DNA from 3 places in the Leisingera sp. SA215 genome. Region 2 is predicted to be linked to each of the others. Evidence: riboswitches for the same ligand, from Rfam matches in the RefSeq annotation. Region 2 holds a riboswitch; each other region holds the start of a gene.
What was found. A riboswitch is a leader RNA that binds a small molecule or an ion and turns the genes downstream of it on or off. The one in region 2 is predicted to bind cobalamin.
Positions count from the first base shown of each region.

Region 1: another riboswitch for cobalamin. It lies ahead of AC0KW6_RS13015 (aromatic ring-hydroxylating oxygenase subunit alpha); the one in region 2 lies ahead of AC0KW6_RS07145 (hypothetical protein).
Region 3: another riboswitch for cobalamin. It lies ahead of AC0KW6_RS17140 (CbtB domain-containing protein); the one in region 2 lies ahead of AC0KW6_RS07145 (hypothetical protein).

Region 1 covers NZ_JBVVXU010000010.1:145,247-155,379, forward strand. Annotated here, with positions in the region: gene AC0KW6_RS13000 (DUF6638 family protein) at 1-1,318, shown strand, start outside; gene AC0KW6_RS13005 (hypothetical protein) at 1,321-1,587, shown strand; gene AC0KW6_RS13010 (DUF1523 family protein) at 1,598-2,242, shown strand; cobalamin riboswitch at 2,483-2,681, shown strand; gene AC0KW6_RS13015 (aromatic ring-hydroxylating oxygenase subunit alpha) at 2,789-4,024, shown strand; gene AC0KW6_RS13020 (FAD-binding oxidoreductase) at 4,029-5,114, shown strand; gene AC0KW6_RS13025 (hypothetical protein) at 5,169-5,333, opposite strand; partial or broken gene AC0KW6_RS13030 (IS5/IS1182 family transposase) at 5,293-5,433, shown strand; gene rpiB (ribose 5-phosphate isomerase B) at 5,663-6,112, shown strand; gene AC0KW6_RS13040 (DUF5928 domain-containing protein) at 6,243-7,820, opposite strand; gene AC0KW6_RS13045 (sulfotransferase family protein) at 7,964-8,782, shown strand; gene AC0KW6_RS13050 (DUF6678 family protein) at 8,788-9,141, shown strand; gene ilvD (dihydroxy-acid dehydratase) at 9,557-10,133, opposite strand, start outside.
Region 2 covers NZ_JBVVXU010000005.1:18,364-28,496, reverse strand. Annotated here, with positions in the region: gene AC0KW6_RS07180 (prephenate dehydratase) at 1-152, shown strand, start outside; RNA gene ffs (signal recognition particle sRNA small type) at 243-341, opposite strand; gene AC0KW6_RS07170 (5'-nucleotidase C-terminal domain-containing protein) at 405-2,264, opposite strand; gene nudC (NAD(+) diphosphatase) at 2,600-3,583, shown strand; gene AC0KW6_RS07160 (SRPBCC family protein) at 3,641-4,108, shown strand; gene AC0KW6_RS07155 (alpha/beta hydrolase family protein) at 4,148-5,026, opposite strand; gene AC0KW6_RS07150 (TetR/AcrR family transcriptional regulator) at 5,097-5,687, shown strand; cobalamin riboswitch at 5,707-5,927, shown strand; gene AC0KW6_RS07145 (hypothetical protein) at 6,038-6,442, shown strand; gene AC0KW6_RS07140 (protein-tyrosine phosphatase family protein) at 6,552-7,094, opposite strand; gene AC0KW6_RS07135 (DNA polymerase III subunit gamma/tau) at 7,290-9,107, shown strand; gene AC0KW6_RS07130 (YbaB/EbfC family nucleoid-associated protein) at 9,348-9,692, shown strand; gene AC0KW6_RS07125 (GNAT family N-acetyltransferase) at 9,753-10,133, opposite strand, start outside.
Region 3 covers NZ_JBVVXU010000019.1:43,966-54,098, reverse strand. Annotated here, with positions in the region: gene cbiE (precorrin-6y C5,15-methyltransferase (decarboxylating) subunit CbiE) at 1-935, shown strand, start outside; gene AC0KW6_RS17165 (cobalamin biosynthesis protein) at 932-1,309, shown strand; gene cobM (precorrin-4 C(11)-methyltransferase) at 1,306-2,100, shown strand; gene AC0KW6_RS17155 (cobyrinate a,c-diamide synthase) at 2,117-3,436, shown strand; gene cobA (uroporphyrinogen-III C-methyltransferase) at 3,433-4,167, shown strand; gene AC0KW6_RS17145 (DUF1636 family protein) at 4,164-4,499, shown strand; cobalamin riboswitch at 4,670-4,884, shown strand; gene AC0KW6_RS17140 (CbtB domain-containing protein) at 4,920-5,090, shown strand; gene AC0KW6_RS17135 (CbtA family protein) at 5,095-5,793, shown strand; gene AC0KW6_RS17130 (hypothetical protein) at 5,859-6,362, shown strand; gene cobF (precorrin-6A synthase (deacetylating)) at 6,436-7,188, shown strand; gene AC0KW6_RS17120 (transposase) at 7,526-7,984, opposite strand; gene AC0KW6_RS17115 (efflux RND transporter permease subunit) at 8,214-10,133, opposite strand, start outside.

The sequences.
Region 1 (10,133 bases), on a different contig from region 2:
CCATGTGGCCTCGCCGGCGCTGGTGGAGCGGTATAACCGCGCGCTGACGCATCTGACGGGCAAGACCACCTCCCTCACGGATTTCCACGTCGATATCTCGGGCTACTCTCCCGAAGTGGGCGACGAGCTGGGGGATGATCACTATCTGAACCATGCGGGGGTGAACCGGCAGTTCATACTGCTGTCGACCGAGCAGAAGCGCTGCCCGTTGCTTCACGTGAAATTCTCCACCAGCCGGGACATTCTGCGCCGGTTTATCGAGGTCAACGAACGCCAGCTGTTTGCGCTGACCGCGACCGATGCAGTCGCCGGTGAACTGGTGAACTCGGTGTACGAGGTCTCCAGCCCCGCCAAGCTGTTCGACATCCGGCGGGTTCGGATCGATGCGGATACCACCCGCGGCACGCTGCGCCATGCGGACCGTCTGGTGGAGCTGGTGGAGCGTTTCAAAACCGCGGAGGATGCCTGGTTTGACGATGCGCTGATCGGGGAGATGATTGCGACGGCGGAACAGACCGGCGATGTGACCCGCAATCCGGTGCATCTGGAGCATGAGGTCTTTGAGCAGTCGAACTTCTGGACCGCGCATTTCGGCGGGCTTTATGTGTTCCAGGACGTTGAGCATCCGGCAGTGATTGCCAGCGGCGCCAAGCCCGAAGGCGTACCGCTGCGCCACGTGTTCGGGCTGGATGAGCGCAATGCGATTGCCCGGTTCCTGGAGCTGAACCAACTGGCCGAGCCGGTGATCCGGGCGCGCGGCGTCGATGGTGCGGCGATCCTGCGGCAGAAGATGGGGTTTCTGGCAGTGAGCGTGCTGACGGGCAAGGGCAGGGATCTGTCGGGCCTGTCGCGCGCGGACCTGCGGCGGATGGCGGCGCGGCATGCGGAGGAACTGCCGGCGGAGTTCGAGGGGCTGGCGGCGCTGGTGCGCTGGGCGGAGGGCGGTGGTAAGTGGCCGAAGATCACCTCGGACCATCCGGCCTATTTCTATTCCCTGCGGGCATCGGATACGCCCTGCCGCGATCTCGTGAACATGCTGCTGGCGGAGCTGTGCCCGCATGATTTCCGCCAGATGTTCATCTGCCACAAGGAGCTGTTTTACCATCAGTACCGGGGCTGGCCGGAGACGAAAAAGGCCTATGCAGCGGAGTTCCTGGCGCGGGAGTACGCGGTGGACAAGGCCGGAGCGCGCGCCGCACTGTTCGGGCATGAGCCGGATATGGACGGGCACACACCTGCGCTGCCGCGGGTGCGGCGCAAAGGGATGGTCGAGCGGGTCGGCCCCTGGGGCGCGGTGAACCGGGTGAGGGGGCGATAGAGATGTTCGGGTTTATCCGCCTGATCCTGATCCTGCTGGCGGGGCTGACCGTGGCTTACGGCGCGGTCTCGCTTTATTCGCGCGAAGTGCGGCGGGCGAAGCTCAAGCGCCGCTGGAAAGAGAAGGGGTTGACCGGCGACCGCAGCGCCTTCATCCAGCGGGGGCTGAAACAATATGACCGCTCGTTCCGGCGCAAGCTGATCCTGCTGGTTTATATCATTCCGCTAGGGGCGATCGCGCTTCTGGTCTATGTCATCAACTTCATGTGAGGTGCAGCAGATGCGTTTCATCAAATGGGCTTTTCTGATCACCATCTGGGTGCTGTTCGGCGCCTTTCTGCATTACACGCTGCCGCAGTACGATGTGGTGCGCATCGTCAACACCTATGAGGAGCGGCAGGAGCTGAACGACTGGACCAAACTCTTCTGGTCCAAGCCGGACGGCCAGTCCGCCGAGTTGATCAACCGCGATGTGCAGTTCATCCAGGCGGTGCGCCCCAACGGCCGCAACATGGTCTACCGAAATGAGGATACCGGCTGGAACTGGCCGCCCTATTTCAAGTTCGACACCGCGAACCTGTATACCGATGCCAATGACAGCATCTCGACCAAGGCGAACCCGGAATGGGTGGCGGTGATGCATTACGGCTGGCGCAACGAGTTCCTGTCGGTTTTTCCCAACGCCGTGACGATTAACCCGGTGGCGGGGCCGGAGGACAAGCCGGCCAACTGGTTCTCGATCATTGTGCTGGTGCTGCTGGCGGCGCTGTTCTGGGCCATCTATGTGCGCTGGCGCCGCTTCCGCCAAGCCCGCATAGACCCGATGCTGGAGGAGGTCGAGGACAGCCTATATGCGGCGGGCGATGCAATCGCCGAGCGCAAGGGGCGGTTCCGGCGCTGGCTGGACAGCTGGAAATCGAAGTAAGACAGGGCCGCGGAAACGCGGCCTTTTTCAGGTGCGGCGGAGCCTGGCGGAGAGCGCTGTGCAGATTCGCCGGAAACGGCCTGAATCAGCTGCTGACAGGTAGGGTTTTTGCCGCTTTTTGCATGCAGAGCGCATTTTGCGGCATTGGGCAGGTTCGTCTGGTGGCCGGTAATGAACCTGCATGTCTCATTCTGGTTTCGCCGGGTCGGTTTTGTTTCCCATGGCGGGAAATTTTTAGGGCAATACCGCGGATAGCAAGGTGCCGTCCTTCGGGGCGGAGAATTGGGAAGCTGGTGAAACCCCGGCACTGCCCCCGCAACGGTGACCCCGGGCAAGGCATGGCAATGACCACTGAGGCAGGTGCCTCGGGAAGGTGCCAGGCCCCGCCGCCTAAAGGCCCCGGGACAGTCCGGAAACCAGCCTTGCCCTGAAAAACGTCAACCGCGGGCGGCGGCGGGGCGGTTGCGGGCGCGTGGCCTGCAATCTCTCTTCACCTGCCCGCACCCAGCCAACCCGCCGCGGGGTTGCGGCAAAGGAGAGAAGCAGATGCTTCACGATAGCGAGATTCTGGCCAAGCTGATGGCCCGGCAGAAAAACTACTCTCTGGAACAGGCGTTCTATACCGATCCAGGCGTTCTGGATCTGGACTTGCGGCAGATCTTCTACCGCGAGTGGCTGTTTGCCATTCCCGCCTGCGAAGTGCCGAAGCCGGGCAACTATGTGACCCATCAGGTGGGGGCTTATAACGTCATCATCGTGCGCGGCACCGATGGCGAAGTGCGTGCCTTCCACAATGCCTGCCGCCATCGCGGTTCGGTTGTGTGCAAGGCCAAGAAGGGCAATTCGCCCAAGCTGGTCTGCCCCTACCACCAGTGGACCTACGAGCTGGACGGCTCGCTGTTGTGGGCGCGCGACATGGGGCCGGATTTCGATGCCTCCAAACATGGGCTGAAGCCGGTGCATTGCCGGGATCTGGCCGGTCTGATCTATATCTGCCTGGCCGATGAGGCGCCGGATTTCGATGCGTTCGCCGAGGCCGCCCGCCCCTACTTGGAGCCGCATGATCTGGGCAATGCCAAGATTGCCTATGAAAGCTCGATCATCGAGAACGGCAACTGGAAGCTGGTCTGGGAGAACAACCGCGAGTGCTATCACTGCGGCGGCAACCACCCGTCACTGTGCCGGACCTTCCCGGAAGATCCTTCGGTCACCGGGGTGGAAGGCGGTGAAACCCCGCCGCACCTGCAGAAGCATTTCGACCGGATCGAAGCCGCAGGCTGCCCGGCGCAATTCCGGATGGATGCGCGCGGACAGCACCGGCTGGCGCGAATGCCGCTGAACGAGGGCGCCGAGAGCTATACCATGGATGGCAAGGCTGCGGTCGCCAAACCGCTGGGACGGGTGCCCTTTGCCGATGCCGGCACGCTGCTGAAGTTCCACTACCCAACCACCTGGAACCACTTCCTGCCGGATCATTCCCTTGTCTTCCGGGTGAACCCGATCAGCGCGACCGAGACCGAAGTGACCACCAAGTGGCTGGTGCACAAGGACGCGGTTGAGGGCCAGGACTATGACATCAAGCGCCTGACAGAAGTCTGGATGGCCACCAACGATGAGGACCGCATTGTGGTCGAGGACAACCAGCGCGGCATCAACTCGCCCGCCTACCAGCCCGGACCCTATTCCGAAGTGCAGGAAAGCGGCGTCATTCAGTTCTCCAACTGGTATGCTGAGCACCTGACCCGCGCCCTGACCGGCCGCCACCTGATCGCGGCGGAGTAAGCCCATGGGACTGCAGGCTAATTTCGAGTCGCTGGACGAAACCCTGGCGTGGAAGGACGACGAGATGCTGGAATGCGTCTCTGTTGTGCCGGAAGCGCCGAACACCGCCACCTTCAGCTTCCGCGCGCCTTCCGGCGCGTGGTTCAAATACCAGCCGGGCCAGTTCCTGACGCTGGAACTGCCGGTGCCGGGCGGGACCGTCTGGCGCACCTACACGATCAGTTCCTCGCCGTCGCGGCCGCTGTCGATCTCGGTGACGGTGAAGGCGCAAGCGGACAGCATCGGCACCCGTTGGATGCTGGACAACCTGCGCCCCGGCAGGATGCTGAAAGCCTCGGGGCCTGCGGGGCTGTTCACCCTGCCCAAGCGCCCGAACGGCAAGTTCCTGTTCATCTCCGCAGGCTCCGGCATCACGCCAAGCCTGTCGATGACCCAGTATCTGTTCGACCGCGGCCAGTCGCCCGACATCAGCTTTATCAACTGCGCCAAGCGCCCGAGCGAGATCATCGCGCGGCGCCAGCTGGAAGGCATGGCGGCACGGGTGCCCGGCCTCAAGCTGAACTTTGTGGTGGAAGAGGACGATCCCTATCAGGTCTGGACCGGCTACCGCGGACAGCTGAACCAGATCATGCTGGGCCTGATTGCCGGCGACTATCTGGAGCGCGAAGTCTACTGCTGCGGGCCGGATCCGTTCATGCAGGCGGTGCGCGACATGCTCAACGGCCTGGGCTTCGACATGGAGAACTACAACCAGGAAAGCTTTGGTGCCCCGGTTGAGACTGCAGCCGATGCGCCCGAGATCGACGACGTGGTGCCGGAAGAGACCGCAGCGGCAGAGATCAGCTTTGCGGCCTCCGGTGTTATGGCGGCCTGCACCGAAACAGATACGGTGCTGGCGGTGGCCAAGGCTTCGGGGCTCAACATCCCGTCGGGCTGCACCTTTGGCATCTGCGGCACCTGCAAGGTCAAGAAGACCGCGGGCGAAGTGCATATGGTGCACAACGGCGGCATCTCGGAGGAAGACGTGGAGGCAGGTTACATCCTGGCCTGCTGCTCCAACCCGATTGGCCGGGTCGAGGTCGATATCTAAAGAACAAGGGCGCGCGCCGGGACTGGCGCGCGCCCTTTTGCCTGTTCGGCCCGATCAGGCTTCCATGGCCAGCTTGTGCACATGGGCTTCGTTGATCTGATGGCCTTCAGCGCCGAGGATACCGGGGCGGGCGTGGCGGTAGAGCGAGCGCCAAAAGGGCTGGATCACGGTGCCGTCGTCGCGCATGAACTGTGTGAAGGGTCTCGGGCTGCGTCTCATGGCCCGCAACTTCAATCGCCGAGCCGCCGTGGTTCAGGTCCGCGCTGCGGTGCTGAATCGTTTCACCGCTTCCGGCATACCAATCGCAAAGGCTGTAGGATTACTGTGTCCGGGGAAAGGGGAAATGCGGCTCCCTTCAGATTTGCGCTACAACGCCTTCGACTGGATCGCTGAACACCTGGCGGATTTTGCGGGGAAGCAGAGCGGTTTAGCCGGCTGAGCGGGGCTTCCCGTGCCAAAGCTGGGGATAAAGTGATTGACGGCGCGCCTGTGACTTGATCCAAGGCCGCCATGCCGCAAACTTCCTTTTGACACAGGACGACCAAACCATGACATCCAGCAACCGGATTGCCCTTTCCAGCGACCATGCCGCCATTGAGCTGCGTAAAGCTGTCGCTGCACATATCGAGGCGCAGGGCTGGGAGGTGGCCGACATCGGGCCGCAGACACCGGAAAGCACGCATTATCCTGAGCACGGCGCAGCCGCGGCGCGGCTTGTCGCCTCTGGCGAGTGCCTGCTGGGTATTGTTCTGTGCGGCACCGGCCAGGGAATTATGATGGCCGCGAACAAGGTCAAAGGCATCCGTTGCGGTGTCTGCGCCGATACGTTTTCGGCCGGCATGATCCGCGCCCATAACGACGCCAACATGCTGTCCATCGGCGCGCGTGTCGTGGGCGAAGGCCTGGCGCTGGACATTGTGGATGCATTCCTGAACGCGAGCTTTGAGGGCGGCCGCCATGCAACACGGGTGGACATGATCAAAGCGCTGGAAGACTGACGCTAACCCCCGATGTCAGGGCGGCGGCGAAGACCTGCTGCCGCCTGCCGCTGCGCGGGTCCGGTGCATCTCCGGCCTGTCCCGCACTTTGGGCCTTTCTGCGTGCCCGCCCGCCGGGGTGCTGCTCGGCTCAATCTGCAAACAGGTAGCGGGCACCGGCAATCTGCATGGCTTTCTCCTCGGTCAGACCCAGGAAGCGGCGGAGCTGGTCTGCGTTCTCCTCCGGGCTGTTGGTTTCCCGTATCTGGAACAGCTGGCTGAACCCGGCATCGCGGATGCGGTCGATTTCATACAGGATGTCGTTGCGGATTGTCGGCAGCAGACGCTCGAGGGTCAATTGCGGTGTGCGTTCACCCGCCAGCCCGACCCGCTGCGCGTGGCCGGTCAGATAATCATCGCTGAACTCGCATTCGATCTGCAGGAAACGGGTCGAGGAACGGTCGGAATGGAAATCATTCATCAGATCGACGGCGCCGGGATCCAGGCAGATGAGCAGCTGATCGGAATCGTAGTATTCGAACAGCATCCGCATCAGCGCACGACGGTGGCGGGTGCGCTTCATCAGCGCAGCCTGGATGCCGCCGAGATCGGGCAGCGGTGTGTCTTCTTCGTTGAACAGATATTCGATGGCCGGGATATTGGTCACCTGGCGGATCTGCTCCAGCAGCCGCTTGGCCACGTGCCATTTCTTGCAGATCACGATCAGCAGCTCGCGCTCACGCCCCAGCGAGCTTTCAGTCTCCCAGAACCGCGGTGCGAACCGGCGTCCGATCCGGCCCCGCTGGGACAGGAATTTGTACAGGCTGCGCCCCTCGTTAGAGATCTGGAAGTCGACGCCCTGCGCTGCATAAAGCCGCCCAAGCCGCGACTTCAGCTCTGTCGCTTCCGGGCTGATCTTGCGGGCGAACAAAAAGTTCTGGCTTAGCAGCAGGTCGTAATGGTCATTGTGGAAATTCACTGGCATCCCGTAATCGGTGAACATCAGGAAGGTAAGGGTGCGGGGCTCGATCTCGCCTTCCGGGATCAGGTGGCGCACCAGAGTCTGAAAGAAGGTTTCATCCGGGATCCAGGTGGTGCGGAAGAACCGCATCACATCGCGGCGTTTGCGGGTGAAATCCAGGATCCACTCCACCGTGCGGCGGCGCAGGCACCACCACTGGCTGCCGATCTGAACCTGGATATCTGCCGGCACCTCGCGCTGCAGTCCCAGGTGTTTCTGCAGCCGATGGCTCCAGTCGAACAACTGCTTGTGCTTACGCTCGTTGAAGAAGTGTCGGTAGATCAGCCGGTCCTCCTTCATGCCGGTCTTGATCCAGTCGCTGTCAAAGAAATCGAAGCTTTCGATGAAATCCTTGTCATGCTGGTCGAGGAAGCGGTGGGCGTATTCTGCCGTTTTCACCGCCATGCAATCGCCCGACAGCATGTAGAAATGAGTGGCGCGGGGAAACTCCTCCACCGCGCTGCGCAGCGCGTGCAGCGTCGCCTCGACCAGCGACCATTCCCCCCAGCCGCATTTGATCCGCTTTCTGGCAAAGGTCACATTGGGGTTGTCCGCCAGCTCAGCCCGGATCGACTGGTAGTCTTCCGGCGCCGCCCGCCCGTCAAAGTGGATCGCCATGTAATCGCCGGCCGCAGTCAGCCGCTCAGCCTGCTGGATGATCGACCCGGGGTCCTTATGGCAGAGCAGAATATATGCGATTTTTGCCATGATGCGGACGGATTGCCTTGTTTTGCCTGATTGTTTCCCTTGATAAGCGGGCTTAAGGCACGAATAAACCAGATAGTTCCCGTTTCGGTAAACATATGCGAATACTGCCGGGACCAAGGCAAGAATTAATAAGAGGGCAGCGGATGGGGTTCCCCGGCACCTGGATGACGGAAAGTGAAAGTGTGGTCTACCGGGTGGTGCCGAAATGCGCCTGCTCGACAATCGGGCAGATCCTTTATTACTCCGATCACGGGGCGTTCTTTGACGGCGATATCCACGACGCCAAAGAGGGCCTGCACAAATGGGCGCTGGAACACAGCCAGGGGCCGATCACCCGCAATGTGCAGGGACACCGGTCCTACGCCTTCACCTGTGTGCGGAACCCCTATGCCCGCGTCCTCAGCTCGTTCTTTGACAAGATCTGCGGCATCCAGCGAAACGGGCGCCGCTACCGCGGCAATCTGGTGCCCAAGCTGGCCTATGAATACGGGGTTGAGGTCGGCGGCGAAGACGGTAAGCAGGACTTCGACCAGATCGCCAGCTTCCGCCGGTTTCTGCTGTTCGTGCGCGACACCATCCGCTGGCGCCGCCCGATGGACCCGGACATTCACTGGTCGGCGATGTCGGGGCATGTGTCCACCTTCATCCTGAACGGCGGACGCTACAACCGGATCTTCTGGACCGAAGATTTCAACGCCGGCATGCAGGGAGTGCTGGATGGCATCGAAACGCCGCATGCCGTGGACCTGAACGCGATCCCGCGCTTCAACGAAAGCGAAGGCCACGGCCCCAAACGCGCGCATCCGGTTGAGGATTATTTCGACGATTTGTCGATGCATCTGGTCTACGAGATCTACAAACGCGATTTTGAACTGTTCAAGTACGACGTCCAGAACCCGGCCAACAAGATGCCGGTCGGGGAGATCGACCTCGACGAGGTGCACGCCAAACTGGGCGAGTAGGTGTGGTGCAGGAAGCCGAGGGGTACTATCCCGTTTCCAGCCATACCAAATGGATGGAACTCAGGGACTTGGTCTTGACGCTGGACACCGCTGACAGGCCTGATTTCCGGTCTCGTTGCATAGTCAACGGATACGTAGGCGGCTGGGACCGCGAATGGTACTACCATTTTTCCGACGGCGGCTTTTCGGATTTGGAATGGGTGGAATTGGGTGGCAGCTGCTTGGCTGATGCCGTCTTTCAAAGACGGCTCGAGCAGATTGGATTGGCTGGGCAAGCCGAGGGTAATGCAGTGCGTATCTTTGGCTTTGTGAAATGCGGCACCCCCGTGGAAAAACTGTCCTTCCCCAAATCATTTTGAGTGTTGAAAGATGCGTGGCTCCCGCGCCTTCGCGCAGCATCAAAGATGCAGCTTAAAGCCTTGGGCCGGGCGCCGCTGGCGCGGCGCGGGCGGGTGCCTCATCTGGCAGAGCAGCTTCTCCTTTGCCGAAATACTCCCGCCGGAGGCACGCCGTGCGCCAGCACGGCGCCACGCCCAACGCCGCGCGGCGTGCTGGCGTCAGCCAGCGGGCCTAAGCGGGGGCGGGAGGCCTTTGCTTATGCAGAATTCGCCAAGAAGCGGTTCAGGGGCATGTCTGCCGCTAAACGCGCCTTTTTCGTTTTATGGCTCCTGAAACCACGCCAAGGGCAAGCCGCTGTGCCGCCGCGCGCGGCGCGGCCCTTGACCCGGTTTCAGGCGCGGCAGGTCAAAAGAAAACCACTCAGGCGGCATTGCTTCAGTCTTCGCCGGGCAGTGCACGCACTGCACCTTTTGCAGCTGAAGTTGCCAGCAGGCCGTAGGCCCTCAGCGCTTTGGACACCTTGCGCTTGCGCGGCGCGGCCGGTTTCCAGCCAGCTGCATCCTGCGCCTCACGCCGCGCCGCCAGTTCCTCGTCCGCTACTGCCAAATGGATCGAGCGGTTTGGAATATCGATCTCGATGGTGTCGCCCTGGCGCACCAGGCCGATGGTGCCGCCTTCGGCTGCTTCGGGCGAGACATGGCCGATCGACAGCCCCGAGGTGCCGCCAGAGAACCGCCCGTCCGTCAGCAGCGCGCAGGCTTTGCCCAGGCCTTTCGACTTCAGGTAGGACGTCGGGTAGAGCATTTCCTGCATGCCCGGACCGCCGCGCGGGCCCTCATAGCGGATCACCACCACATCGCCTTCTTTGACCTTGCCGGTCAGGATGTCGTTGACCGCCGCATCCTGGCTTTCGCAGACATAGGCTGAGCCGGTGAAGGTCAGATTGCTTGCGTCGACACCGGCGGTCTTCACAATGCAGCCGTCCAGCGCAATGTTGCCGAACAGTACCGCA
Region 2 (10,133 bases):
TGGACGGATCCTTTACCGCCACGCAGTTTTATGCGGATATCGAAGGCCACCCGGAAGATCCCAATGTGCAGCTGGCAATGGATGAGCTGAGCTATTTCACCACCAATGTGGAAATCCTCGGCGTCTACCCGGCCGACAACGGCCGCTATTGAGGCGCCGGCTTCCGGCCCGGAGAAACCGTTTTTTTTCGGGCCGTTTTCATTGCCTGAAACGGCACCCTCGATCAATCTGCGCGGGGAGTGAAGTGAGAGGCTGGACATCGACCCAAGCGGGGCTCGTTGTGGCTGCTTCCTTCCGGACCTGACCAGGTTGGCGAGGCGCCTGCCCGCGCCAACCTCTCGAATCCCGATATAAGCGCCGCCGCCGGGAATGGCAAGTGCCCGGGCTGTCCGGTCTCCGGCGTTTTAAAGCCGCAGTTCCAGTTCCAGAAAGCCGCCGCTGCTGTGGCCGCATGGCGTCGCCAGCCCGGCAGGCAGTTCCTCGAGGTATCCGGCGGCCCCCGGTCCGGTCACCGCAACCGCGCTGGTGCCCGGCATCGGCGCCAGCTGCCAGGGATAAGGCGCCTCTGCCAGCGGATCAGCGGGCAGCCGCCCGGCGATGTAATCGCGGATTGCCTCGTGGATCCGGATCGGCGGCAGCGGCAGTTCTTCGGCCTTCCGCAGCATTGCGAAACTGCCGCCGCCGCAGACCCGGTAGCTGTTGACCGCAACCGCAAAACGCTGGCCGGGTTCCACCGGCCGGCCGTTCCAGCACAGCTTCCGGATCCGCCGGGCATCGGGGTTGATCCTCACCCCCGCGGCCGAGAACCGGGGCGGCTGCGCCGGGTCGATCTGATAGCTCAGCCCGAAGATCACATCGAAATTATGCCCTGCCCGCTGCGGGTCGGCCAGCATCTGCCCGGAACTGCCCGGCGCGATCTGGCTGAACAGCCCTGCCGACATTTCCAGCCAGTCCAGAAGCTGCGCGCCGGTCACCGCGACCACCCGCAATTCGTTGTGGAAGACCTGCAGATCCGCAATATTGCGGACACAGAGATCCCCGGCCGCAATGTCGGTATAAAAATGCGGCCCGGACCGGCCGCCGAACTTGCTGGGTGCGACAGCCGACAGCAACGGCAGGCTTTCTGCGCCGGCGCTGTCAAGCATCGACCGCACCGCGGCGGCCTGGGCGCTGCCGACCAGCGCCAGGCCGCGGTCCGGCGCGAAAAAGGTGAAATAGGAATGCATCGCCACCGGGCTGAAGCCCGCCGGCTGGCGCATCCGCTGCAAGGTGCGTGCGTGGTCTTCTGCCAGCGCGCCCGCAAAATCAGGGTCCTCCGGCACCAGCGGCTGGGCTGCGCCGGTCTGCCGGTGGCGGCCCACCGGCTGCAGGCTGGCGGTGCCGCCGCCGGGCCGCCAGACCCCGCAGCGATGCTCCAGCTCCAGCCGCAGAACCCCCAGATGCGAGCCATGCGCCCCCGGCATCACGACGGGTTTGGCAAAGGGATGCGCCGGATCCGGCAGCGTCAGATGGGTGTGGCCGCCCACAACGGCGTCAATTTCCGGCAAGGCCGCAAGCCGCTCCAGTTCATTTTCGCCGCAGCCCGCACCGGTCTTGCTGCCAAGGCCGGTATGGGCCAGCGCCAGCACCAGGTCGCAGCCCTGCGCCTTCAGCCGGCCGGCCTGGGCCGCGGCGGTTTCCACGATGCCGCCTGCAGCCAATTGTGCCTGCAGGGCCTCGCCGCACCAGATCAAAGTCTGCGGCGGCAGCACCGAAAACAGCCCGATCCGGACCGGCGGCAGCCCGGGCTGCCCCGGGATCTTGCGTTCCAGCACCGCCGAGGGCGCAAACGGCAGCCGCAGGTCCGGCTGCCGCGCCGTCAGGCTGGCGCAGAGCACCGGGCATGTCACGTCTTTCAGAACGCGTGCCAGCGCCGCCAGGCCGGAATCGAAGTCATGATTGCCAAGACCGACTGCATCATATTTCAAAAACCGGAAGGCGCGCGCCATTGGATGCGGGCCCTTGGCGCCCGGCATGATGTCCCCCAGCGGCGCCCCCTGAAAGCCATCGCCGTTATCGACCAGAAGGCAGGCCGCGCCCAGGCGGGCGGCCTCTGCGCGGGCTCGGCGGATCAAGGTGGCCGCGCGGGACAGGCTGATGGCCCCGCCGGGACGGTCGGCATAATAATCATGGCTCAGCAGATTGCAGTGCAGGTCCGTCGTGGCAAGCACGTGCAGCTGCCCGGTGACCGTCCGGGTTTGCGAGGCCCGCGCCCCGCTTGTCATGTGCGAAATTCCGTTGCCACTGCCTGCCGCCGCTCCTGCCCGCACCATTCGGCGCCGTTCTTGTTTTGCGGCTATTTGAATCAGCGTATTAACGATTTGCAAGGAACCCTTTCGGCTGCCTGTGATTTTTTCCCGCCGCCGGTGCGTCAACAGCGCGGGCGCCCCCGACCTGTGGCGGAAAAGCCGCAATTCCTGCCCGGCAGGTGTGGCGGCGCAGCGACAGGCAAGCGCGGATCACTGGCAATTGCTGGCAACGCCTGCGGCACGCTGTCATGGATGGCGGTATCTCAGCCCTTGACCGCAGGGCAGCCGCCGCCAGCCAAAGGAGAGACGCAATGAAACACGCAGAACAAGTGACCTTCGGCCGCGGCGGGCTGGAGCGGGCGGCGCATTTGCGCACCGACAGCGCTGCCCTGGAAACCGCCTGGAACAGCCCGGAGGCCCAGGTGCTGCTGATGTGGCGCGGCAAGCCGCTGACCCTCCGCATCGCCGAGGACGGCCTGCCCTGCGGGCTGGGCTGGACCGCTCCGGCGCACCCGCTGGCCGCCAGCCGCCAGGACGCGGCGATTTTCCTTGGTCTGGCCCCCGGCGGCGCGCCGTGTTTTGCCTGCGATATCAGTGACTGGCAGCCCCAGGACCTGGACAGCGGGGCCCTGAGCGGTTTTGCCGATGCCAGCGAGCAGCAGCACCCCGATCTGGCCGCGTCCCACGTCTTTGCCGAACTGCGCCGGGTCATGACCCGGCTAACGCCGCTGGAGGCGGAACTGGCGGCCACCGCCAAGGCGCTGCTGGCCTGGCACCGCAGCCACCGGTTCTGCGCAGCCTGCGGCGCCCCCAGCAGCATGGCGCAGGCGGGCTGGCAGCGGATCTGCCCCGCTTGCAAGACACCGCATTTCCCGCGCACTGACCCGGTGGTGATCATGCTGATCACCCATGGTGATGCGGTGCTGATGGGCCGCTCTCCCGGCTGGCCTGAGGGGATGTATTCGCTGCTGGCGGGATTTGTCGAACCGGGCGAGACGCTGGAGGCAGCGGTGCGCCGCGAGACCTTTGAGGAAACCGGCGTGCAGGTCGGGCCGGTCAGCTATCTGTCCAGCCAGCCCTGGGCCTTTCCGATGTCGCTGATGTTCGGCTGCGCGGGCGAGGCGCTGAGCACGAAGATCACCATCGACCCCGGTGAAATCGAAGACGCGCTGTGGGTCAGCCGCCAGGACATGATGACGGTCTTTGCAGGCGATCACCCGGTGCTGAAACCCTCGCGGGAAGGAGCAATTGCGCATTTTCTGCTTAAGAACTGGCTTGCGGACACGCTGGACTAGAGCGCATATTGCGGCAAACAGCGCGGCAGCACAGCGGCGCAGCTGAGGCAGGCAAGCATGGAATTTCAGAGCAAAGAAGATATCGAAGCCCCGATTGCCGAAGTCTTTGGCGCGATCTCCGATTTTGACCTGCTGGAACGCTCGGCCCTGCGGCGCGGCATCGACGTGCAGCGGACCGGCGATACCGCCCGTCCGGAGAACGGCCTGGCCTGGGATATCGGCTTCCGGTTCCGCGGCAAGCAGCGCGACATCCGGCTGACGCTGGCGTCTTATGCGCCGGCTGCCGGGCTGGCGCTGACCGGCAGCGGCAGCGGCCTGGACGGCCGCCTGGAGGTCGAGCTGCTGGCGCTGTCGCCGCGGCGGACCCGGATGTCGGCGCAGCTGAAACTTGCCCCCACCACCCTGACCGGCCGGCTGCTGGTGCAATCGCTGAAACTGGCCCGCAGCAATCTCACCCGCCGGTTCAAGCTGCGGCTGGCCGATTATGCGAGGATCACCGAGGAACGGCTGAACCGCACCGCCTGACCCTATCGCCTGCCCCCATCGTCAAGAGCGGAGCGCGCGCTATTGCGGCGGCAGCAGCCGCGGCCACAGGGCGGCATTGTCGCGGGCAAAGGCGCCCAGATGGCCGATCTTCTTCACACCAGCCTCCCGCGGCACCAGCACCGTCCGGCGCTGCGGCACATTGCCAAAGACCTCCCCCAGGCGCCAAACCGCCGCCGGCGGCACGACATCATCATCCGCCATTGCAAACAGATCCACCGGCACGCCGCTGTTTGCCCATTCGGGCAGCGGCAAGGCCGCGCCGGTTTCCGGCAGGTAGCTGCCCGGCGTGGTGCACCAGCGCCGCCACTGCCAGTAAACCCCGGCGGGCAAATCGGCCCCGAACCCCACCGCGCGCCCGGGCAGATAGCCCAAAGCACGGACCAATGGCGGCACATGGCCGAACCAGAAAGCCAGCGCCAGCGCGCGGTAGGGCCAGGGATGATCGTGGTGATGCACCAAGCCGCCCGCAACCACGATCATGCGGGCGACGTCCTTCAAGCCATCCTGCAGGGGCATCAGCATCGCCCCGAGCGAATGGCCGATCACCCACAACGGCACGCCCGCATAGTGCCGTTGCAGTTCGGCCCGGGCAGCTGGCTGATCTTCCAGCGCCCATTGGGCCATTGTCGCACCGGAATGGCGCGGATGGCCCCGCGCCGAGTCTCCGAAATCCCGGTAGTCATAGGTCAGGCAGGCCACCTGCTGCCTGGCTGCCAGCCAGCGCGCGAAATGCCGGTAATAGCGCTGCGGCACCCCGGTTGCGCCATTCAGCACCACTGCGGCCCGCGCCTGCCCCGCCGGATGGTACAGCCGCCCGGCCAGCTCTGCGCCGGCCGCGGGAAACCGCAGCTCTTCTTCCCGGATGCCCGCGGCATGATCTGCGTTTCTGTCCAGCACGGCGACCTCCTAGACCAATCGGTCCACTCCACCTCTGGACCAATCGGTCCAATGCTGTCAAGCTGTTGTCATGACTGACGTGACGACACCCCCTGCCAACCCGGACAGCCCGCCCCCCACCCGCGAGCGGCTGATCCGCGCCGCGGCAGCCCTGTTCCGCAACAAGGGCTACAGCGGCACCGGGCTGGCGGAACTGCTGGCAGAGGCCGGGGCGCCCAAAGGCTCGCTCTACCACCATTTTCCCAATGGCAAATCCGACCTTGCCCTGGCCGCAGCGGATTGGGCGTCAGCGCAGATGCTGCTGCTGATCGAGGCGTCATTCACGCCGGCGCCAACCTTTAGGGAGGGGGCCAAGACGGTCTGTTACAAACTGGCCAAGCTGTTTGACCAGCAAGGCAAATGGAGCGGCTGCCCGGTCTCTGCCACCCTGTTCGAAGGGCCGGAGAACGAGGCGTTCCACCAGCATGCCGCGCATCTGTTCGAGGGCTGGATAACTGAGACCGCCCGCCACGCCCGCCGCCTCGGCCTGCCCGCGGCTGAGGCCCGCGCGGCGGCGGAAAACTTCTATATCCTGCTGCAGGGCGGCTGGCAGCTGGCCCGGGTGCGGCGGGAGTCGGATGTGATCCGGGGGCTGTATTTGCAGCTGCAGAAAAACGATTGACGACTCGCGGAAGAAACCGCTACCGCTTGTGGCGATGGTTCCCGTGCCACAGAAGCTTGTGTCCGGGATGAAAAGGGAACACGGTGCGGCCTGCGCAGAAACAGGCCAATTCCGCGGCTGCCCCCGCAACTGTAAGCGGCGAGCGACCCCGATAGAGCCACTGGCCCGACAAGAGGCCGGGAAGGATCGGGAAAGCGACGACCCGCAAGTCAGGAGACCTGCCATCAGACGTGTAACTCGAACCCGGGCGGGGTGTCCGGACAGGGTCTGATGGCTGCGGCGGCTGTGAGCCGTCTTTCATCCGGTCTCTTGTCCCCAAAACCCCCGTGCCACGCGCGGAGGGCGCAGATATGATGTGGACCGACCAGACGCATTTCTATGCGGCAACAGATTGCAAGTATTTGGGGCGCCCCTGCCCCGCAGCGGAGCGGATGATCGCCAAGCTGGCCGAGGCGATGTCCAGGGCCAAGCCGCTGACCCAGGAGGATTTCGAAATTACCGGCACCACCACGCTGGACGGCTGCCCGCGCAGCTGCCCGGCGCAATTTGCCGCCAGCCATGACCGGATCCGGCTGTATTGCGGCGTCGGGGAAGAGGCGCCGCGCGAGGGGCTGGACCGCTTCGCCGATGCCATCCTCAGCCGTAACGGCACCGGCTTTGCCGCCTCCAAGCTGGACACCCGCCCCTGCGCGCTGATGGAGGCGCTGCCGAAAACCGCCGCGGCGCGGCAGGCGGAACAGATGCTGGCGCTGTGAAACCTAAGCTTTGAGGGCAGCGCCTGACCCTGTGCCGAAGGCAAGCCAGCGGATTGACGGAAGCGGCGGGTGCTGCCCGGCTTGTCGGCCGGGTGAAAGGCTATGCGGTCTAGCCTGCCGCCTGCCCCGCGCAGGCCCAATCCAGCTGCTCATCCGTCTCCACCGCGCAGGGCCGCACCGCCCGCAGCCGGGCCAGCGCCTGCGCCGGATCCTCGCCGCATTCGATCATCAGCCGCAGCACCGCCATGCCGGACCGCCCGCAGCCGCCCCGGCAATGCACCAGCACCCGGCCGCCGCCCGCCAAAGCCTGCCGTGCGGACGCGCTGGCGGCTGGCCATTTCGCTTCCACGCCCGGCGGCGGCGCTTGAAAATCCGGCACCGGCAAATGCAGCCAGCGGCAAGCCATGCTTTGAACATCAATCCCCAGCCGCGGCACGCCTGCGGCTGCGTGTTCGGCCTCGGTGGTCATCGAGATGACCAGCCCCGGTTTCCACTGATAGATCTGGATCAGGTCATTGCGGTAATCGCCGCCGCCGCCGGGCAGCGGGCATAACGCCAGAATACCGCCGCCTGCTGACAGCGCGTGGATGGTCAGGCCTGCCGGCGCCGCGCCGTCCTGCGCCGCAGGTCCCGGAATGTCTCCAGATCGCATACCGCCTCCTTAGCCGTTGCGTTCCTGCATTCCCCCCCGCAGTCCCCTGCCGCCGCAGCCTAACGGCTTAGCGGGCAATCCCAAAGCCCTTTTGCTGTCCCGGGACAGCCCCATCGGCGGTGGACGAACGGGCTGCGCTTCAATACCCTGCGCGGAACGCGGACGCCCCGCATCCCGAATCCGGCACGAGACATCATGAACGATACCCCCAGCGGCACCCCCGGCGCATCCGGCCACTCCAAATACCAGGTTCTGGCCCGCAAATACCGGCCCGAGACCTTTGCCGATCTGGTGGGCCAGGACGCCATGGTGCGGACGCTGAAAAACGCCTTTGCCGCCGACCGCATCGCCCAGGCCTTCATCATGACCGGCATCCGCGGCACCGGTAAGACCACCACCGCGCGGATTATCGCCAAGGGCATGAACTGTGTCGGCACCGATGGCCAGGGCGGCCCGACCACCGACCCTTGCGGCCAGTGCGAACATTGCACCGCGATCATGGAAGGCCGCCATGTCGACGTGATGGAGATGGACGCCGCCAGCCGCACCGGTGTGAATGATATTCGCGAGATCATCGACTCGGTGCAGTACCGCGCCGCCTCGGCCCGCTACAAGATCTACATCATCGACGAAGTCCACATGCTGTCGACCAGCGCCTTCAACGCGCTGTTGAAGACGCTGGAGGAACCGCCCGCACATGTGAAATTCATCTTCGCCACAACCGAGATCCGCAAGGTGCCGGTGACGGTGCTGTCGCGCTGCCAGCGGTTCGATTTGCGCCGGATCGAGCCGGAGGTGATGATTGCCCTGCTGCGCAAGATCGCCGGGGCTGAAAACGCTCAGATCGCCGAGGATGCACTTGCGCTGATCACCCGCGCGGCTGAGGGCTCGGCCCGCGATGCCACCTCGCTGCTGGACCAGGCGATTTCCCATGGCGCCGGCGAGACCACCGCCGATCAGGTCCGCGCCATGCTGGGCCTTGCCGACCGCGGCCGGGTGCTGGACCTGATGGACATGATCCTGCGCGGCGATGCGGCGGCGGCGCTGACCGAACTCAGCGGCCAGTACGCCGAGGGCGCCGACCCGCTGGCGGTGCTGCGCGATCTGGCCGAGATCACCCATTGGGTCTCGGTTGTGAAAATCACCCCCGACGCGGCCGAAGACCCCACTGTCAGCCCCGACGAGCGCGCCCGCGGTCAGGCAATGGCCGAACGGCTGCCAATGCGCGTCCTCACCCGCATGTGGCAGATGCTGCTGAAGGCACTGGAGGAAGTGGCCGCCGCCCCCAACGCGATGATGGCGGCTGAAATGGCGGTGATCCGCCTCACCCATGTGGCCGACCTGCCCTCACCCGAAGAACTGATCCGCAAGCTGCAGGACACCCCGCCGCCGCCCCCACCGCCGAATGGCCCCGGCGGCGGCGCACCGATGCAAGGCATGGGTGCGCCCGCTTTGGGGGGCGGCGGCGGCGCTCCTTCCGGTTACGGCGGCCAGAGCGGACCCGCTGGCGGCGCGCCGGCGGCGCAAGGCGGCTCCGGCCCTGTTGCGGCCCTGGCGCCGCAGGTCAGTTCCGCGCTGGCCCGTTATCCGTCCTTTGAACATGTGGTCGAGCTGATCCGCACCAACCGCGACGTGAAGCTGCTGGTCGAGGTTGAGGGCGGCGTGCGCCTGGTCTCCTACCAGCCGGGACGAATCGAATTCACTCCGTCCTCACAGGCACCGCGCGACCTGGCGGCCCGGCTTGGCTCGGCGCTGCAGAACTGGACCGGCGCGCGCTGGGTGGTCTCCATCGCACCGGACGGCGACGCAGCCACCATTGCCGAGCTCCGCGACGCCGCCGAGAACGCCCTGCGCGAGAAAGCCGCCGCGCATCCGCTGGTGCAGGCGGTGCTGGAAAGCTTCCCCAAAGCAAAGATCAAGCGTATCCGCACAGCGCAGGAGCTGGCTGCCGAAGTCGCCGCCGAAGCCCTGCCCGAGGTGGAAGACGAATGGGACCCGTTCGAGGACGGCTGAGCACCGCCGCAAACAAATTGCGTATGCGGCCATCTCCCTGCAGATTGTTCCAGCCCCCGGTTCAGCCGGCCAGGGCGGTGCCCGTCCCGGCGGGACTGGATGGGGGCAGAACAGGCGTTGCCCGGCCTTGCGGCCGGGCAGAAGGGTGCCATGTTCCCCGAATCCGGTGAACCTTCCCCCTTGTTTCACGTCCCCAGCCCCCGTATCTACGCTCCAAACCGGAATCTCAGGAGACTTCAGATGCTCAAAGGCCTCGGCGGTCTTGGCGACATGGCCAAGATGATGAAATCGGCACAGGAACTGCAGGGCAAGATGGCCCAGATGCAGGAAGAGCTGCACAATGTGATGGTGACGGGCGAGGCCGGTGCCGGCCTGGTCAAGGCCACAGCGTCCGCCAAGGGCGACCTCAAGGGCCTGGATATCGACCCGTCGATCTTCAATGGCGATGACAAGGAAGTGGTCGAGGACCTGATCCTGGCCGCCATCAAGGACGCCCAGGGCAAGGCCGCGGAAAAGGCGCAGGAAGAGATGACCAAGCTGACCGAAAGCATGGGCCTGCCCAAGGACATCAAGCTGCCGTTCTGATCCCGGACAGCCAACATTCAAAAGGCGGCCCGGCTGGAGCCGCCTTTTTCTTTGCTCGCCTCAAGCAGTCTCCAGCCGGAATTTCAGGAAACGTTGCCCCTCGTATTGCACCTCCCCGGTCTGCACCGCCCCCAGCCGCGCCAGCGGGCGCAAGTGGCGACGTGTCGGCGGCAGCAGGAAAGTCACATAAGGTATGCGCGGATCTTCACGGGCGAACGCCAACGCCTTGCAGGTAATGGCGGGACCAAGGCCAAAGCAGCCCACCCGCAGCACCAGCCCGAAATCCCACTCTCTCCCCTCCTTCTGAAATCCGCCCCAGCCGAGATATGCATCCCCGCGCAAGAAAGCCCAATGACCCAGGCCGTCGCGCTGCCAGCAGGTCTCCTTGGCGGCAACAAATTCCCTGGCCGCGGCCTCATCCCAGCTCCCGGTCAGCAACGG
Region 3 (10,133 bases), on a different contig from region 2:
CGCTGTCCCGGCATCTGGAGGCGGGAGAGTGGGTCTCGCACCCGGTGCCCTCCACCTTTGCGCTGGCGGCGAACCATCTGGCCTGGAAGCTGGAGGAAGTGCTGTGCCTTGGCCTGCATGCGGCGCCTTATGCGCGGCTGCGCCCCGTTCTGGGCAACGGGACGCGCGTCATCTGCACAATGCGCGACGGGGCGGCGCCGGCAGAGCTGGCGGAGTGGCTGGCAGCTGAAGGGTTCGGCCCCTCGCGGCTTACTGTAATGGAATGCCTCGGCGGGCCGCGCCAGCGGGTGCGCTCTGTCTCGGCCGAAGGGTTTACCCTCCAGGGCATTCAGGCGCCGGTTGCGGTGGCGGTTGAGGCTGCGGGCAGCAGGGGCCTGCCGCAAGCCCCGGGTCTGGCGGATGATCTGTTTGCCAGCGACGGGCAGATCACCAAACGGCCCATCCGGGCGCTGACACTGTCGGCGCTGGCCCCGCGCGCAGGCGAGCTGCTGTGGGATATCGGCGGCGGGTCCGGTTCGGTTTCGGTGGAATGGTGCCTTGCGGCATCCGGCGCAAGGGCGATCGCATTCGAGCCGCGCGAAAGCCGGTTGCAGAACATCCGTGCCAATGCGGCGGGGTTTGGCCTGGATCACCGGATGACGGCGGTTCCGGGCAAGGCGCCGGACGTGCTGGCGGGCCATCCCCTGCCGGATTGCGTGTTCATCGGCGGCGGCGGGTCGCAGGATTTGCTGGACCATCTGTGGGAAATCCTGCCCGCAGGCACGCGGCTGGTTGCCAATGGTGTCACGCTGGAGACCGAGACCCTGCTGATGCAGGCCCATGGGAGGCGCGGCGGCCAGCTGCTGAAGGCCGAGATCGCAGAAGCGGGCCCCCTTGGCTCGATGCGCGACTGGCGGCGGGCCCGGCCCGTCATTCAGTGGAGTGTCACCCGATGAAAGTGGCAGGCATCGGATTTCGCACCGCCGCCACCGCAGCGGATTTGCGGGCGGCGCTGGCGCTGACCGGGGTTGAGGTGGATGCGCTGGCCTCCATTGCGGAGAAAGCGGAAGCGCCCGCGATGCAGGAATTTGCGCAGAGCATCGGCCTGCCGGTAATTGCGCTGCAGGACCGGGAAATTGCCGGGGAGCAGACCCTCACCTGCTCGCCCCGGATCAAGGCGCGGTTCGGCACCGGGTCGCTGGCGGAAGCCGCGGCGCTGGCCGGAGCGCGGCACGGGGCACCGGGTGCCGGGGCGCGCCTTCTCGCCCCAAGAGTTGTCACCGCGGATGGGCTTGCCACCGCGGCCATAGCAGAAAGACTTGAGCCATGACCGTTCACTTCATTGGCGCCGGACCGGGCGCTGCCGACCTTCTGACCTTGCGCGGGCGCGATATCCTCGCGGCCTGCCCGGTGTGCCTTTATGCGGGCTCGCTGGTGCCGGAGGAAATCCTGAGCCACTGCCCGGAGGACGCCAAAGTGGTGAACACCGCGGCGATGGATCTTGAGGCCATCGTGGCAGAGATCAAGGCCGCGCATGCGGCGGGCCAGGATGTGGCGCGGCTGCATTCCGGCGATTTGTCGGTGTGGTCGGCGATGGGCGAGCAGATCCGCCGCCTGAAGGCCGAGGGGATCCCGGTGAGCGTCACCCCCGGGGTGCCGTCCTTTGCCGCCGCTGCGGCGGCGCTGGGGACCGAGCTGACGCTGCCCGGTCTGGGGCAATCGGTGGTGCTGACCCGCACGCCGGGGCGCGCGTCTTCGATGCCTGCGGGGGAGTCGCTGGAGAATTTCGCCAGAACCGGCACCACGCTGGCGATCCACCTGTCGATCGGCAATCTGGACCATGTGGTGGACAGCCTGACGCCGCATTACGGAGCCGACTGCCCGGTCGCCGTGGTTTACCGTGCCAGCTGGCCGGATCAGCAGATCATCCGGGCGACGCTGGACACCCTGAAGGCATCGCTGGACGAGAAGATCTCCCGCACCGCGCTGATCCTAGTGGGTCCGGTGCTGAAGGGCGAAGGCTTTGACGAAAGCTGCCTTTATTCGACTGAGTACGACCGCCGCTACCGGCCGCAAAGCGCTGACAGCCCGTGGTCGAGCTGGAGCCATGGGGACGATTGAGGGGAAGAGTGAGCTGATGACTGATATGAACCCTCCCGGACTGATGATCTCGGCGCCCTCATCGGGCACCGGCAAGACCACCGTGATGCTGGGCCTTCTGCGGGCGCTGGCCGAGGACGGGCTGGCGGTGCAGCCCTACAAGAGCGGCCCGGACTACATCGACCCGGCCTTTCACCTGGCCGCTGCAGGGCGTCCGAGTTTCAACCTCGACACCTGGGCGATGGATGCACAGCTGCTGGATGCGGTCACAGGTCAGGCGGCAGGCGCGGAAATCTGCATCGGCGAAGGCTCGATGGGGCTGTATGACGGTGTGGCAACGCGCGGGCAGTCGGGCTTTGGCTCCTCTGCCGAAACAGCCAAGCGCATGGGCTGGCCGGTGGTGCTGGTGGTTGACGTGGGCGGTCAGGCGCAATCGGCGGCCGCCACGGCCTTGGGGTTCAAGAATTATGACAGCGATGTGCCCTTTGCCGGGGTGATCCTGAACCGGGTGGCCAGCCCGCGGCATGAGCGGCTGACCCGATTGGGGATGGAAAAGGCGGGGATCAAGGTGCTGGGCTCTCTGCCCCGCCGCGGCGACCTGACCCTGCCGGAACGGCATCTGGGCCTGATCCAGGCGGTGGAGCATCCCGATCTGGAAGCGGCGATTGCCGGCTACGCGTCCTTTCTACGCGAGAATGTTGATCTGGAGGCGATCAAATCCGCCGCGCTGGCGGGGGCTGCCCCGGCGGCGGCTAAGCTGCCCTTGCCCCCGGCCCAGCGGATTGCCTTGGCGCGGGATGCGGCGTTTTCCTTTACCTACCCGCATCTGCTGACCGGCTGGCGCGCAGCGGGGGCAGAGATCCTGCCGTTTTCCCCGCTGGCGGATGAAGCGCCTGCTGCGGATGCCGACCTGGTCTGGCTGCCCGGCGGCTACCCGGAACTGCATGGCGGCGCGCTGGCGGCGGCGGAGAGCTTCCGCGCCGGGCTTTGCAAACATGCCGAGACCAAACCGGTGCATGGCGAATGCGGCGGCTACATGGCCCTGGGCGAAGCGCTGATCGACAAGGACGGCAACCGGCACCGGATGGCCGGGCTGCTGGGGCTGGTGACCTCCTATGAGAAGCGCAAGTTCCACCTCGGCTACCGCCGCGCCATTCTGCAGGCGGACATGCCGGGGTTTGCGGCCGGCACAGCTTTGCGCGGCCATGAGTTCCACTACTCCACCATTCTGGAAGAACCCGACGCGCCCTTGGCCAATGTCATGGACGCCGATGGCGGGCCGGTGCCCGAGACCGGCTCGGTCAAGGGCCATGTCACCGGCACGTTTTTCCACCTGATCACCGGAGAGCAGGCATGAGCGGCTTTGTCAGCTTTGTGTCCTCCGGCCCCGGCGACCCGGAGCTGCTGACGGTCAAGGCCGTCAAGCGGCTGGAGGCGGCGGATGCGGTGCTGTTTGACGATCTGTCCTCGGGGCCGATCCTGAACCACGCTCGTGAGGACGCCGATCTGGTCGGCGTCGGCAAGCGGGCGGGCCGTCCCTCGCCCAAACAGGACCATGTGAGCCGGCTCTTGGTGGATTATGCCTCCTCCGGCCTTAATGTGGTGCGGCTGAAGTCGGGCGACTCAGGCGTGTTCGGGCGGCTTGAGGAAGAGATGACAGCCCTGCGCAGCGCCGGCATCAAGTTTGAGATCGTGCCCGGCGTGACCGCGGCCTCGGCGGCAGCGGCGGCGGCGAATATTCCGCTGACCCGGCGGCTGACCGCGCGGCGGCTGCAATATATCACCGGCCATGATGTGACCGGCGGCCTGCCGGACAATCTGAACATCGCGGCGCTGGCGGACGCAGAGGCAACAACGGTTGTCTACATGGGCAAGCGCACCTTCGCGGGCCTGTCTGAAAAGCTGATGGAGGCCGGCCTGCCGGAGAGCACACCCGCACTGGTGGCGCTGGGGGTTTCAACCCCGGAACAGTCGCTGCACCGCCATACCGTAGGCGAGTTGCCCCGCCTGCTGCGGGAGATGGAAACCACCGCGCCGGTGCTGATCCTGTACGGTCCGCTGGCGGAGCCGGACCTGCCCGGCGCATGAGTCTGCCCACGGTCACCCTGTGCCGCACCTGCCGCGGCGCGGACCCTGCCCTGTTCGGGCAGGTCCGTGCCGCGCTGGAGGCATCGGGGGTAAAGGCGCAGCTGCAGCAGGTGGATTGCATGTCCGGCTGCAAACAGCCGCAGACGCTGGCGGTGCGCCAATGCGGCAAGACCGCCTATCTGTTCGGCAAGGTCACGGCGAAGGATCTGCCGGATGTGCTGACCTTCCTGCGGATGTATGAGGGCAGCCGGGATGGCAATTTCGCCGATGCCCGGCCGCTGGGAAAATTGCGGTTCAAGGCGATTGCCCGGATCCCGGCGGATTTGGAGTAGCCCGCCTGCAGCGGGCGGCGGCAACAACCCGGCGCGGCATTTTGGCCGGAAAATTTGAAATTTCCGCCTGCAGCTGCGGCAGCTCACCTGTGCCGTGAAACTTGCCCCGCATGACGCTGCAGAGCGCAAACCTGGCGGATTCTTCCTTGACCGGACGCATCCCCGCAGGGCAGAACAATCCGATACGGTGTCTGATAGTGCCTAAGCACTGGGACTGAAACGGGAATGAGGACGGTGGACCAAATCGCGGCACCGAAGCCTCAACCGCCCCCGCGACTGTGAGCGGCGAGCGGCCTTCCAATATCCACTGGCGTGAAGGCGCCGGGAAGGAGGAAGGCAGCAGCGACCCGCGAGTCAGGAGACCGGCCGTGTAACGGACGCAACTTATACCGTCGGGTGTGACGGTAGGGAGGACTACAAATGACGACCAATACGCTTAAGGCTTCTGCTGCCGGCACCAGTGTACTTCCGGCTCTGTTTGCCGTGGTTCTGGGGCTGGGGATCATCACGCTGACCGGCCATGTTCAGGCATCTGCCCTGCATGACGCCGCGCATGACGTGCGCCACGCCACCGGCTTCCCCTGCCACTAAGGCCATGTTCAGCCGCATTCTGACCAGCGGCTTGTTCGCTGGCGCTGCAGCAGGGTTGATTACCGCCCTGCTGCAGCTTTATTTCGTGCAGCCCGTGCTGCTCCACGCCGAGCTGTATGAGAGCGGCGCGCTGGTGCATTTCGGCGCTGACCCGGTCACCGCCCATCCTGCCCTGCCCGGCCTGTTTGCCGAGCCGGTGCGCGATGGCCTGAGCATTATCTTCACCATGCTGACCTATACCGGTTATGCGCTTGTGATGGCGGCGCTGATGTCTGTGGCCGAGCGCCAGGGGCATGAGATCAACGCGCGCACCGGCCTGTTGTGGGGTCTGGCGGGGTTCATCACCTTCCACTTTGCACCGGGCCTGTCGCTGGCGCCGGAAGTGCCGGGTGTCGCCGCCGCTGACGTCGGCGTGCGCCAGATCTGGTGGGCCGTGACAGTGGCTGCGGCCGGTGTCGCCATGTGGCTGATCGCCTTTGGCGGCAACCTGGTGAGCATCCTGATCGCAGCCCTGCTGCTGATGGGTCCGCATATCGTTGGCGCGCCTGAGCCGGAGACCTTCTCGGGCCCGGTGCCGACCGAGATCGGCGCGCTGTTTGCCGCCCGTGCCTTTGGCATCGGCATGGCCGCCTGGGTGCTATTGGGCAGCTTCGCCGGCTATTTCTGGCAGGTTGAAGGCAAGCGCGCAGCCGCCGCAGCCTGATCCCGCCTGATCTGCCCCCCGCCGGCCAGAACCGGCGGGGACAGTCTTTTTCCGAGGATAACACGATGCCCCGCTCCCTTGCTCTTTTTGCCATTGGCCTGATCTTCGGCGGCGGCGCCGGTTTTGTGATTGCCGCCGGCAATGGCGTCACCTTTGACGGTCATGACCACGGCGACCCGGCCCACCATGGCAAATCCGCGGCAGAAGCCATGGCCCATGATCATTCTGCTGCGGTCGACCTGCCCGCCGGCGGCGACGCGCCCAGCGTTGCGATCCGGCTGATCAAGGACCCGATGGCCGGATGGAACCTGCAGGCGACACCGCAGAACTTCCGCTTTGCGCCTGAACACGCCTCTGCCGCTGACGTGCCCGGCGAAGGCCATGCGCATGTCTATGTGAACGGCGAAAAAATCTCCCGCCTCTATGCCGGCTGGATGCACATCCCGTCGCTGCCGGACGGCGCCGAGGTGAAAGTGTCGCTGAACACCAACAGCCACAGCCGGCTGCTGGTTGCAGGCGAACCGGTTGAAGCCAAAACCACCGCGCCCGCTGACGGCGACGGCTCCTGACCGCAACTGCAGGCTTGCAAGAACTCCGGCACGGCTCCATAGGGGGCCGTGTTTTCATGTGAAAGGCCCCGTCATGATTGAGCTTTGCCTGATCGGCATCGGCACCGGCAACCCGCAGCACATGACGCTGCAGGCAATCGACGCGCTGAACGCGCAGGACCTGATCCTGATCCCCAACAAGGGCGCGGGAAAGGACGATCTGGCCGGCCTCAGGCGCGCGATCTGCGACCGGGCGATCAAGGGCAATGGGCCGAAGATCGTCGAATTCGCCCTGCCCGTGCGCGACGAGGCCACCAAAAGCTACCGCAAGCGGGTGGACGACTGGCACGACGCCATCGCGGAAATCTGGTGGCAGAACATCACCGGAAACCTGCCCGCGGGCGGCAAGGCCGGGTTTCTGGTCTGGGGCGATCCGTCGCTGTACGACAGCACCATGCGGATTGCCGAGCGGCTGAAGACGCTGGCGGAGATCAAGCTGACGGTGATCCCTGGCATCACCTCGGTTCAGGCGCTGACTGCGGCCCACGCGATCCCGATCAATGAAATCGGCGCGCCGTTCACCATCACCACCGGGCGGCGCTTGCGGGAAAACGGCTGGCCGGACAGTGCCGATACGCTGGTGATCATGCTGGACGGGGAATGCTCGTTTCAATCCATTGCGGCGCAGGGGATCGAGATCTTCTGGACCGCCTATGCCGGCATGGAGAACCAGATTTCCATAGCGGGCCCGCTGGCGGAGGTTGCGGCCCAGATCATTGAAACCCGCACCAAGGCACGGGCCGAGCACGGCTGGATCATGGACATCTACCTGCTGCGGCGGTGCTGACCCGCCGCCGTCAGGGGCGGAACGGCATTGCAAACAGCGCGAGCGCCAATGCTGTTTGCTGCAGCTGAGGAGCAGCCTGCGGATTTCCTCGCCGGAGGCTTCAGGGGCACTCCACTGAGCGATGCGGCGGATCATCTTGCAGCGTTTCCCGTTCAGTTTCTGGGCATGGGCCGCGACTGGGGCTGCGGTGCCTCGACCCGCCGGCGGGGGCATCCCTTTCGCCGGTTCCGCCAGCCAGTCCGGACCCGGTGCGGCCGGGGCCAAGAAGAGAAAATGCTGGACTGTCTTGTGCATCGCTATGCCGGGGCGCGGCCAAATCCGGTGAAACTTGCACAGCTCAGAAAGAAGCTGCCAGCGTCGAACCAGGCCGGGCAGCACAGATGGGAAGGGAGAGGTGATGGGTCTGCCCTTGCGGCAGCTGCGCGGCGTGGCGGAGGGCACGGGGGGAGCGACCCGGCTGATACTGCTGCCATAGCCCCCCCTTTCCAAGGGCGCCCGTTGCGGCGGCGTGGCGGCGAGAAATCCGGCATGGGCCAGTGAGTCCGGCCATCTGAAACAGCCTCTCGGCCAGTCGAACTGTCTGGCGAAGCGGCAGGCCGAAAACCACATTCAACATGATGCAAGTTCGGATCGCAGCATCCGCGCAGGTTTCAGACCGACCACGCTCGCCGGACTTTTTCGTATTCCAGTTCATGGCGTGACCGAACCAGACTGTTAACGAACCGCGTCTGTACAGGGAGGCATTGCAGGCCGGCCAGTCTGCCCTGCGGTAGCTGGGCGGAGAAGGCTTCGACATGCGTCGGATCCAACCGTCAGAAATCGCGAAGGGAATCCCTGTCACTTTTGGCGCAGCAACGTCCGGATCAGCACGTCATCAGGATGCCATTTGTCCGCCGGGACTGAACGATCCCGGCGGGTCTGGTTACGCGCTGTGGACGCCGGAAGCTTTTGATCCGGGGCCACCCTCAAATGCCGCAGGACAGCTAAATATCGCGCTGCTGCAGCAACTCCGCTCCTGCGCCTGTTTACACGGGCTTTCTGTTGCGGCCCCGGATCAGCCGGTAGATCACCACGAAGAACAGCGGCACGAACACAACCCCCAGAACCGTCGCGGAGATGACGCCGCCCATGACGCCTGAGCCCATCGCCGTGCGCCCGCCCGCACCTGCGCCGGAAGACAGCACCAGCGGCAGAACGCCCAGCGAAAAGGCCATGGAGGTCATCAGGATCGGGCGGAACCGCTGCTGCGATGCGTCCTTCACCGCTGCCAGCAGCGGCTCGCCGGCCTGCACCTTGTCACGGGCAAATTCCACGATCAGAATCGCATTCTTGCCGGTGAGGCCGATCACCGTGAGCAGGGCCACCTGGAAATAGACGCCATTCTCGAACCCGCCCAGCCAGGCCCCCGTCAGGGCGCCGGCAACACCGATCGGCATCGCGAGCATTACCGCAAAGGGGATCGACCAGCTTTCGTACAGCGCGGCGAGGCACAGGAACACTGCCGCCAGCGACAGCGCATACAGAAGCGCGGCCTGATCGCCCGCCTCGCGTTCCTCCAGCGACAGGCCGGTCCATTCGGCCTGGAAGCCGGGCGGCAGCTGTTCCATCAGCGCTTCGATTTCCGCCATTGCCTCGCCGGTGGTGACCCCCGCGGCCGGGCTGCCCTGCAACTGGATCGCCGCAACGCCGTTGTAGCGGTACAGGCCCTGCGGGCCGAACCGCCAGCTGGCCTTGGAGAAGTTCGAGAACGGAACCATACCGCCGGTGTCGTTGCGCACCCGCCACTGTTCGATGTCCTCGGGCACCATGCGGTAGGGGGCGTCGCCCTGCACATAGACCCGTTTGATGCGCCCGCGGTCGAGGAAGTCGTTAACATAGCGCCCGGCCCAGGCGACCGAGAGCATCTCACCCACGTCGGTTGCGGAAATCCCCACGGCGCCGGCCGCGCTCCAGTCGACATTCAGGTTGAACTGGGCCGCATCCTCCAGACCGTTGGGGCGGATCGAGGCGATCTTGTCGCTTTGCGCCACCAGCCCCATCAGCTGGTTGCGGGCGGCCACCAGCTCCTCATGCGGCTGGCCGTTGCGGGCTTGCAGATAGAAGTCGAAGCCGCTGACGTTGCCCAGCTCAATGACCGCGGGCGGAACAATGGGAAAGACAAAGGCCTCGCGGATCTGGGAAAACACCCCGAAAGCGCGCCCTGCAATGGCCTGGACGCTGCGGTCCGGGGTGCTGCGCTCTTCCCAGTCCTTGAGGTTGACAAAGGCGAGGCCCATGTTCTGCCCTTGCCCGGCAAAGCTGAAGCCGCGCACGGTAAACAGCGATTTGACGTTTTCCGCCTCGGTTTCGAGGTAATGGGTTTCAAGCTGTTTCAGCACCTCTTCGGTCGCTTCAGCAGTGCTGCCGGTCGGCCCCTGCACCATGGTGAACAGGATGCCCTGATCCTCTTCTGGCAGGAACCCTGTCGGGGTGCGCAGGAACAGGCCGACCATCACTGCACCGATCATCAGGTAGATCAGTCCGATCCGCACAGGACGGCGGATGACATAGCCGACCGTCGCGCCGTAGCCGCGCGTCAGCCTGTCGAAAGCGCGGTTGAACAGGCCGAAGACGCCGCGGCTGCGGGCGCCGTGGTCGGGCTTGCGCAGCATCGTGGCGCACAGGGCGGGTGTCAGCGTCAGCGCCACCACCACCGACAGCATCATCGCCGAGACGATGGTGATCGCAAACTGCTGATAGATCACTCCGGTAGAGCCGCCGAAGAAGGCCATCGGCACAAACACCGCGGACAGAACCAGCGCAATGCCGATCAGTGCGCCGGTAATCTGCCCCATCGACTTGCGCGTGGCCTCGACGGGATCCAGCCCTTCCTCCTCCATGATCCGCTCGACGTTCTCGACCACTACGATGGCGTCGTCCACCAGCAGGCCGATCGCCAGCACCAT